Regions from separate parts of the Buttiauxella noackiae genome, predicted to be linked through region 1. Evidence: predicted binding sites of a transcription regulator. Region 1 holds the regulator's gene; the other holds the start of a gene.
The links. Region 1 encodes CRP, which controls carbon source genes, mostly activating them, when cyclic AMP is high. Its sites were predicted from a motif close to ATGTGANNNNNNTCACAT; they were not measured.
Positions count from the first base shown of each region.

Region 2: a site for CRP is predicted at 1,490-1,507, ahead of drpB (cell division protein DrpB). Genes of this name have one in related genera too.

Region 1 is NZ_JPRU01000003.1:15,282-19,460, forward strand. Features, by position in the region: gene IX31_RS15945 (hydrolase) at 1-81, shown strand, start outside; gene IX31_RS15950 (YheU family protein) at 83-301, shown strand; gene IX31_RS15955 (phosphoribulokinase) at 415-1,293, shown strand; gene IX31_RS15960 (OsmC family protein) at 1,387-1,791, opposite strand; gene crp (cAMP-activated global transcriptional regulator CRP) at 2,107-2,739, shown strand; gene IX31_RS15970 (YccS/YhfK family putative transporter) at 2,916-4,179, shown strand, end outside.
Region 2 is NZ_JPRU01000002.1:660,756-664,934, reverse strand. Features, by position in the region: gene mtfA (DgsA anti-repressor MtfA) at 1-747, opposite strand, end outside; gene drpB (cell division protein DrpB) at 1,573-1,809, shown strand; gene IX31_RS11525 (phosphohydrolase) at 1,914-2,618, shown strand; gene IX31_RS11520 (DNA cytosine methyltransferase) at 2,717-4,153, shown strand.

The DNA of each region.
Region 1 (4,179 bases):
GTTGGCGGTACGCTGCGCCGCCCTGAAATGTGGCTTGAGCAACGAATCCCCCAGTGGCTGTCTAAATTTTTGGACCAGTAATATGATGATTCCCTGGCAAGATCTGCCTCCCGAAACGCTTGATAATCTGATTGAATCCTTTGTATTACGCGAAGGCACAGATTATGGTGAACAAGAGCGTTCACTGGAGCAGAAAGTGGCCGACGTTAAGCGCCAACTGCAAAGTGGTGAGGCTGTACTGGTATGGTCGGAACTCCATGAAACGGTAAATATTATGGCTCGTGGGCAGTTTCGCGGCTAAGCGTTTAACTTCTATACTGCATAATAAAACCACCCTCACCCAGCTATCTCCCTGAGAGTGAGGGCCAGCCCTTACTTACACACACTTGCTATCACCCATGGAGTTGTTGCCTTATGTCAGCCAAACATCCGGTTATTGCCGTTACAGGTTCCAGCGGCGCGGGAACGACAACCACCAGCCTTGCTTTCCGTAAAATCTTCCAGCAACTCAATTTACGTGCAGCGGAAGTTGAAGGTGACAGTTTCCATCGTTTCACTCGTCCTGAAATGGATATGGCTATTCGTAAAGCACGCGACCTTGGGCGCCATATCAGCTATTTCGGCCCGGAAGCCAATGACTTTGGTTTACTTGAGCAAACTTTCATTGAGTACGGGAGAACCGGGCAAGGTAAGTCACGCAAGTATCTACATACTTACGATGAAGCAGTACCCTGGAACCAAATCCCCGGAACCTTTACGCCATGGCAGCCACTACCAGAACCCACTGATGTTTTGTTTTATGAAGGTTTGCACGGCGGTGTGGTCACGCCACAGCATGATGTAGCCAAAGCCGTGGATTTACTGGTTGGTGTGGTACCGATTGTGAACCTGGAGTGGATACAAAAACTGGTGCGAGATACCAGCGAGCGCGGGCATTCCCGTGAAGCGGTAATGGATTCTGTGGTTCGTTCTATGGATGACTATATCAATTACATCACGCCGCAATTCTCTCGCACCCACATCAACTTCCAGCGCGTCCCAACTGTTGATACGTCGAACCCATTTGCGGCTCGCGGCATCCCGTCACTGGATGAAAGTTTTGTGGTGATTCATTTTCGCGGGCTGGATGACATCGATTTCCCGTATTTACTCGCCATGCTACAAGGCTCATTTATTTCGCATATCAATACATTGGTGGTGCCGGGCGGCAAGATGGGGCTGGCGATGGAATTGATTATGACACCGTTAGTGAAACGGTTGGCGGAAGGGCGAAATATTAATCAGGGCGATTGATCACCGCCCTTGTCATGACTTATGCCCGTTAGCATTCGATTTGCTGGTGGGCGGCACTCACAACCCCCTGCTGCTCGAAGGATAACGGATAAATTAGCCTTCAATCACTTCATAGCTATGAGTAACATTGACAGCTTTTTCAAGCATCAGTGCAACAGAGCAGTACTTCTCAGCAGAGAGATCTACTGCGCGGGAAACTGCAGCATCTTTTAACTCTTTGCCTGTCACGATGAAATGCAGATTGATATGTGTAAACAAACGCGGAGCCTCTTCACGGCGCTCAGAGGTCAGTTTCACTTCACAGTCGGTCACGGTGTAGCGGCCTTTTTGCAAAATAGAAACTACGTCAATTGCACTGCAACCGCCAACGGACATCAGCACCATTTCCATTGGGCTTGGTGCTTTATCACCAGAATTGCCATCCATAAGAATCTGGTGCCCTGAAGCGGATTCACCCAGGAAGGTAAACCCTTCAACCCATTTCACTCGTGCCTGCATGCTACTTACTCCTGTAGATAAATTACCGTTCAGAGTACGCAGATTCAGCAAATCTGGCAACGGAAGGCGACATGCGTCAAGCTGAAACGATACAACAGGAGACACTTGTCAAAAGCTATGCTAAAACAATCCAGATGCTACATCGATACATTGACGTAATGCATGTATGCAGAGGACATCACTAATTACAGGCAGCAAGAATGACTTGCATGCCATCTCCCCAAGGTGGGGAATATTCTAATTACTTGCAACGCCAGACAGGATGTTTAGCGTCCTGTCGTTGGTAGCCAGTTATAAAACAGAGGATAACCGCGCATGGTGCTTGGCAAACCGCAAACAGACCCGACTCTCGAATGGTTCTTGTCCCATTGCCACATTCATAAGTATCCATCGAAGAGCACACTCATTCACCAAGGTGAGAAGGCAGAGACGCTGTATTACATCGTCAAGGGCTCTGTGGCTGTTCTGATTAAAGATGAAGAGGGCAAGGAAATGATCCTCTCCTATCTAAATCAGGGCGATTTCATTGGTGAGTTAGGGCTGTTCGAAGAAGGTCAGGAGCGTAGTGCCTGGGTTCGTGCTAAAAGTGCCTGTGAAGTGGCTGAAATTTCATATAAAAAATTCCGCCAGCTAATCCAGGTCAACCCAGACATTCTGATGCGCCTTTCTTCGCAGATGGCACGCCGTCTGCAAGTCACTTCTGAGAAAGTAGGCAACCTGGCATTCCTGGACGTTACCGGTCGTATCGCGCAGACACTGCTGAACCTTGCTAAACAACCTGATGCAATGACCCACCCGGACGGTATGCAGATTAAAATTACCCGTCAGGAAATCGGTCAGATCGTGGGTTGCTCTCGCGAAACTGTTGGTCGCATCTTGAAAATGCTGGAAGATCAAAATCTGATCTCCGCTCACGGTAAAACGATCGTCGTATACGGCACTCGTTAATCTCCGTCTAAAAAAATGGCGTGTTACTTCAATAACACGCCATTTTTGTCTCAAAAAAACCAAATCTGAAACCCGTTTAGGCAGCAAGTGAGTTCATCCCGATGAGCTTACTCAAGTAAGTGATTCGGGTGAATGAATGCAGCTAACGCCGCTGCAGCTTTAAGTAAGAAGGGTTTATGTGGCGAAGAGTTATCTACCATCCCGAGGTGAATTACGCACTGCGACAAACGCTGGTGCTGTGCCTCCCTGTGGCGGTAGGTTTACTCGTTGGCGATCTCCAGTCTGGCCTGCTTTTCTCGTTAGTTCCTGCCTGCTGCAATATTGCGGGCCTTGACACTCCCCATAAGCGCTTCTTCAAACGTTTGATTATTGGCGGCAGCCTTTTTGCCATCAGTAGCTTGATCATGCAGTTGCTACTTTTGTATACCAGTGTGCCACTGCCTATCATTCTTGTTGTGATGGCACTTTTACTGGGTGTCACGGCAGAAATCAGCTCACTTCACGCGCGTCTACTTCCCGCTTCACTGATTGCCGCTATTTTTACGCTCAGCATGGCCGGGAATATGCCAATCTGGAAGCCGATGCTACTTTATGTCTCCGGTACGATTTGGTACGGCGTATTTAACTGGTTTTGGTTCTGGATGTGGCGCGAGCAGCCATTACGCGAATCATTGAGCCTGCTCTATCGGCAGTTAGCAGATTACTGTGAAGCAAAATACGGCATGCTGACTCAACATACCGATCCGGAAAAAGCGCTGCCTCCGCTACTGGCTCGTCAGCAAAAAGCAGTAGATCTCATTACTCAATGCTACCAACAGCTTCATATGCTGGCGGCGAATCAGCATAACGGCTACAAGCGCTTGCTGCGTGCTTTTCAGGTGGCTTTAGATTTACAGGAACACATCTCGGTAAGCCTTCACCAGCCTGCGGAAGTGCAAAAACTCGTCGAGAAAAGCCATGCAGAAGCGGTTATTCGCTGGAATGCCCAGACAATCGCGGCGCGGCTACGTGTACTGGCTGACGATATTCTTTATCATCGTTATCCACAGCGTTTTACGATGGAAAAACAGATCGATGCCCTTGAGAAAATCGCCCGACAGAATCCAGATAACCCGGTAGGGCAATTTTGTCATTACCACTTCAGCCGTGTCGCTCGCGTGCTACGCACTCAACGCCCACTCTATGTCCGTGATTTAATGGAAGACCGGCAGCGCCGTTTGCCGCTGTGGGCGGCATTAAAAAGCTATTTATCATTGAAGTCAGCGGCGCTTCGCAACGCAGCAAGATTGGGTGTGATGCTCACGATAGCCAGTCTGTTAGGTGCATTTTTACATCTGCCCAAGCCCTACTGGATTTTAATGACGGTGATGTTCGTGACACAAAACGGCTACGGTGCCACACGTGTTCGAATTCTCCACCGTTCGGCTGGCACCATCGCAG
Region 2 (4,179 bases), on a different contig from region 1:
CCGTAATAACGGGTCTTGACCATAAAACTGGCAAAAACGTTGGTAAAGTGAAGGGAAACGAGGCGCGAAAAGCTCCGGGGCACTGAAAAAATACTCGGAGAGCACTGCGAAACATTCTGCCGGTTCAGATGCTGCGTAGGCATCAATACTTGCTGCGTTTTCGCCCACCATATCAATTTCGTCCTGGATGTTACTCATTGCTGCCTGGAGATCGTGTTCCCAGCCCGCGACATCGCGCAGTGCTATTAATGGAACGCCGCTCGCACGATCGCCATTACGCATATCCAGTTTATGGGCCACTTCGTGGAAGACCAGATTAAAGCCGGAAGCATCGAACGAATCCTGCACATCGAGCCAGTTCAGAATGATGGGGCCTTGCTGCCAACTTTGGCCAGACTGCACAACGCGCTGGTTATGGACCAGTCCAATGTCGTCTTCCCATTCATCATCCACCACGAATGGGGCAGGGTAGATGAGGACTTCATGAAAACCATCCAGCCACTCGATACCAAGTTCAAGTACCGGCAAACAAAAGAGTAACGCGATCCGTGCGCTTTTTAGTTCATCAAGTTCGAATCCTTGCAAAGGCACCAGCCGTTTTTGCTGTAAAAAACGGTCAGCCAGACGGACCAGTTTTTCTTGCCCGGCAGTCGTGAGCGTTGCCAGAACCGGAATGGCTAAAGCCTGCTCCCACGGCAATACCGTGACAGCGGATGAATCATTTGATTTCCAGGGCCACTTAATCATGTTACTCGCTCGCAAAGTCATCTCTTGAACGGAAAACTACTATACCGTGACTGTGAAAATGCCGCACTAGTGAGGCACATGGCAGCGACCAGAACAGGACCGCCGAGAGAAGGGATGTACCCTATATCTCTGTGCCATTATTCAAACACTTACCACTTTTCCTTTCAACGACGCGGGTCACAGCTTGCGCGGGAAGGGCTAAAATTATTTCTATCCTCAATGTTTGTAGTAGAAATATATTGATCAGCTATATGAACGCACGTTCCGGGGAGAGAAACCCGGAAAGCCTGGGATAGGGGTTTTGTTCCGGGTGACGCAGTTGCCAGGCTGCATCTTTAGTCTGAGCATATGACTGACGAGCACACAGATATTCGAGGTCTGATTAGTATTATTATCGATACTTATTGCCTGCACTTTTATAATCCAAAATCTCTTTTTGTCTTATCTCTCTCTTTTAATTTAACCGGGTAAACTAAGAACTGATATTTTTGAATGCACTCATAATGCGTGTTGTTTTTTTTACTGGAACTTTAATCCGGGTAGGAATTGCTTTGGTGTGTGTATCTGGAACTGCCTGGCTATTAAGTTAAGAGTGTCTAAAATTACATATTTATAAAACCGCTCAATAAATGATCTGATGTTTGTGGGTTGTTAATTTGAAGAGAAGTGACATGATATATTACAATTTTAAGAATCATCCTAATTAAAAACAGCTATTTCATGCTGTTAAAAAACAATGAAAATGTGATAAAAATCACGCTCATGGAGATGCTCCACTTATCGCAATTCTTCAGCTAATTAATTGAGGGACATATGTCAGAAGTTATGGACGAAAAACCGACTCGTACTCCGGGCGGAAAATTGGCGCTGTGGTTGTTTTATGGATTTTGCCTGTACACGATTTGGGCTGTGGTGCGTTACTTTTGGGTTGTCAGCGACGTTACCGGTGGCGATATGGGATCGCTTGGTGGAAAGTTGCTAGGCGCGTTAATGGGGTTATTGGTTCTGGGATCGGTGGCTGCATTATTAGGTGGTTTAGCCTGGTATACGCGGGCCAGGTGAATAAGATCGTGCCAATGTGGTCTGTTGTCAGCGCTTTACTTGCTAATTTTGTGATCTTGTACTCATATTAAGTACCGGGTCCAGCTGCGAAGTGAGGAGTACGTATGCCGATAGCCCACTGGCAAGAGCGTTTTGAAGAGTATTTGCAACACAACTGGTTGCAGGACGATAAAGCCCATGATGTGGCACATTTTCGTCGTGTATGGAAAACATCACAGCAGATCATGGAAACCACAGAGGCTGATAGGCTGGTGGTGCTAACCGCGTGTTACTTCCATGATATTGTCAATTTGCCGAAGAACCATCCTGAACGTCATCTTGCTTCCACACAGGCTGCTCAAGAGACTTTACGTATTCTGGATGCTCACTTTCCCGATTTTCCGCATCCGCTATACGATGCCGTTGCACATGCTGTGCGCGCTCATAGCTTTAGCGCCGGGATTGCACCTCAGACACTTGAAGCGAAAATTGTGCAAGATGCCGACCGTCTGGAGTCGTTAGGGGCAATAGGACTTGCGCGGGTTTTCTATACTTCTGGTGCGTTGGGGCGACCACTGTTTGACAGCGAAGATCCACTGGCTCGCCATCGTGAGCTGGATGATGCCACTTATGCCCTTGATCACTTCCAGAAAAAATTACTCAAATTGCCTGATACCATGCAAACAGAGGCAGGGCGCGCGCTTGCTCTTCTTAATGCAGATTTTTTGGTGAATTACATGGCCAAGCTTTGTGCTGAGTTGAAAGGTGATTACTGCGGTATTGAGCAGGACGTTGTGCATCAATTTTCCTCGCAAAAAATTTCCTCCTGAAATTAGATAGATGCCCGCATCGCTTGCGGGCTGTTCCGATTCTCTCTGGGTCAAATCAGTGATAGAGTGACACTCTATTTTCCCTGCTATGGTTCATGATGAACGACTTCGACACTATTGCCGTGCAACTCTCACAACAATCCCTTCGCCAGCAGCAGCAACAATTAGAAGAAGACTACGCCCTCGTGAGCCATATTCTGGAAATCTATGACCAGAAGACGGTGGCACACCATTTGCGTCAGGTGAGTGGTGACTGGACTCGTGAATCGTTAAACCGCTGGTTTAACCGTAAATCGTCTCCGCGTACTTTGACGCCTGCTGAAAGTGAAATGCTGCAAAGCATGTTGCCGCCATTGCCGACACATCATGGAAAATACGCATTTAAATTTGTTGATTTATTTGCCGGGATTGGTGGTATTCGTAGCGGCTTTGAAGCAATTGGCGGCCAATGTGTATTTACCAGCGAGTGGAACAAGCATGCGGTGCGTACTTATAAAGCCAACTGGTATTGCAGCCCGGAAGATCATCAGTTTAATCAGGATATTCGTGATGTCACTTTGAGCCATCGTGACGATGTCAGCGATGAAGAAGCTACGGCGCATATTCAGGCAACGATGCCCGATCACGATGTTTTGCTGGCAGGTTTCCCATGCCAGCCTTTCTCTCTGGCTGGGGTGTCGAAGAAGAATGCCTTAGGGCGAGCACATGGCTTTGCTTGTGAAACGCAGGGCACACTGTTCTTCGATGTTGCGCGTATTATTGATGCGAAACGTCCGGCAATTTTTGTGCTTGAAAACGTTAAAAACCTCAAAAGCCATGATAAAGGCAACACCTTCCGTATCATTATGGAAACCCTCGATAGCCTAGGTTATGAGGTGGCTGATGCCGCAATAATGGGGGCGGGGGATCCAAAAATTATTGATGGTAAAAACTTCCTGCCACAACACCGTGAACGTATTGTACTGGTAGGTTTTCGTCGCGACCTCAATCTGCATAAAGATTTTACGTTAACTAAGCTCAGCGAACTATATCCTCAACGCCGCCCAACTTTTGGTGAATTACTGGAACCCTCAGTGGATAGTAAATATATCCTGACGCCTACGCTCTGGAAGTATCTTTATTATTACGCCAAAAAACACCAGGCTAAGGGTAATGGTTTTGGTTATGGACTGGTTGATCCCAAAAACCCAGCAAGTGTCGCCCGCACATTGTCAGCCCGGTATTACAAAGATGGCGCTGAAATACTTATTGATCGGGGATGGGATAAATCTCTTGGAGAAGCGGATTTTGACAACGCTGATAATCAGCTTCGCCGTCCGCGTCGTTTAACGCCCCGTGAATGTGCGCGCTTAATGGGTTTTGAAGCGATTCAAGGTCATGCATTCCGTATTCCGGTTTCGGATACTCAGGCTTACCGGCAGTTTGGTAATTCGGTGGTGGTGCCTGCGTTTGCAGCGGTCGCCAGACTGCTTGAATCGCGAATTGCTCAGGCGGTGGAACACCGAAGCACTCCTGTATTGGGCAAAGTAATCTGATACCACCGCCGCCGTTGACTCCGGTT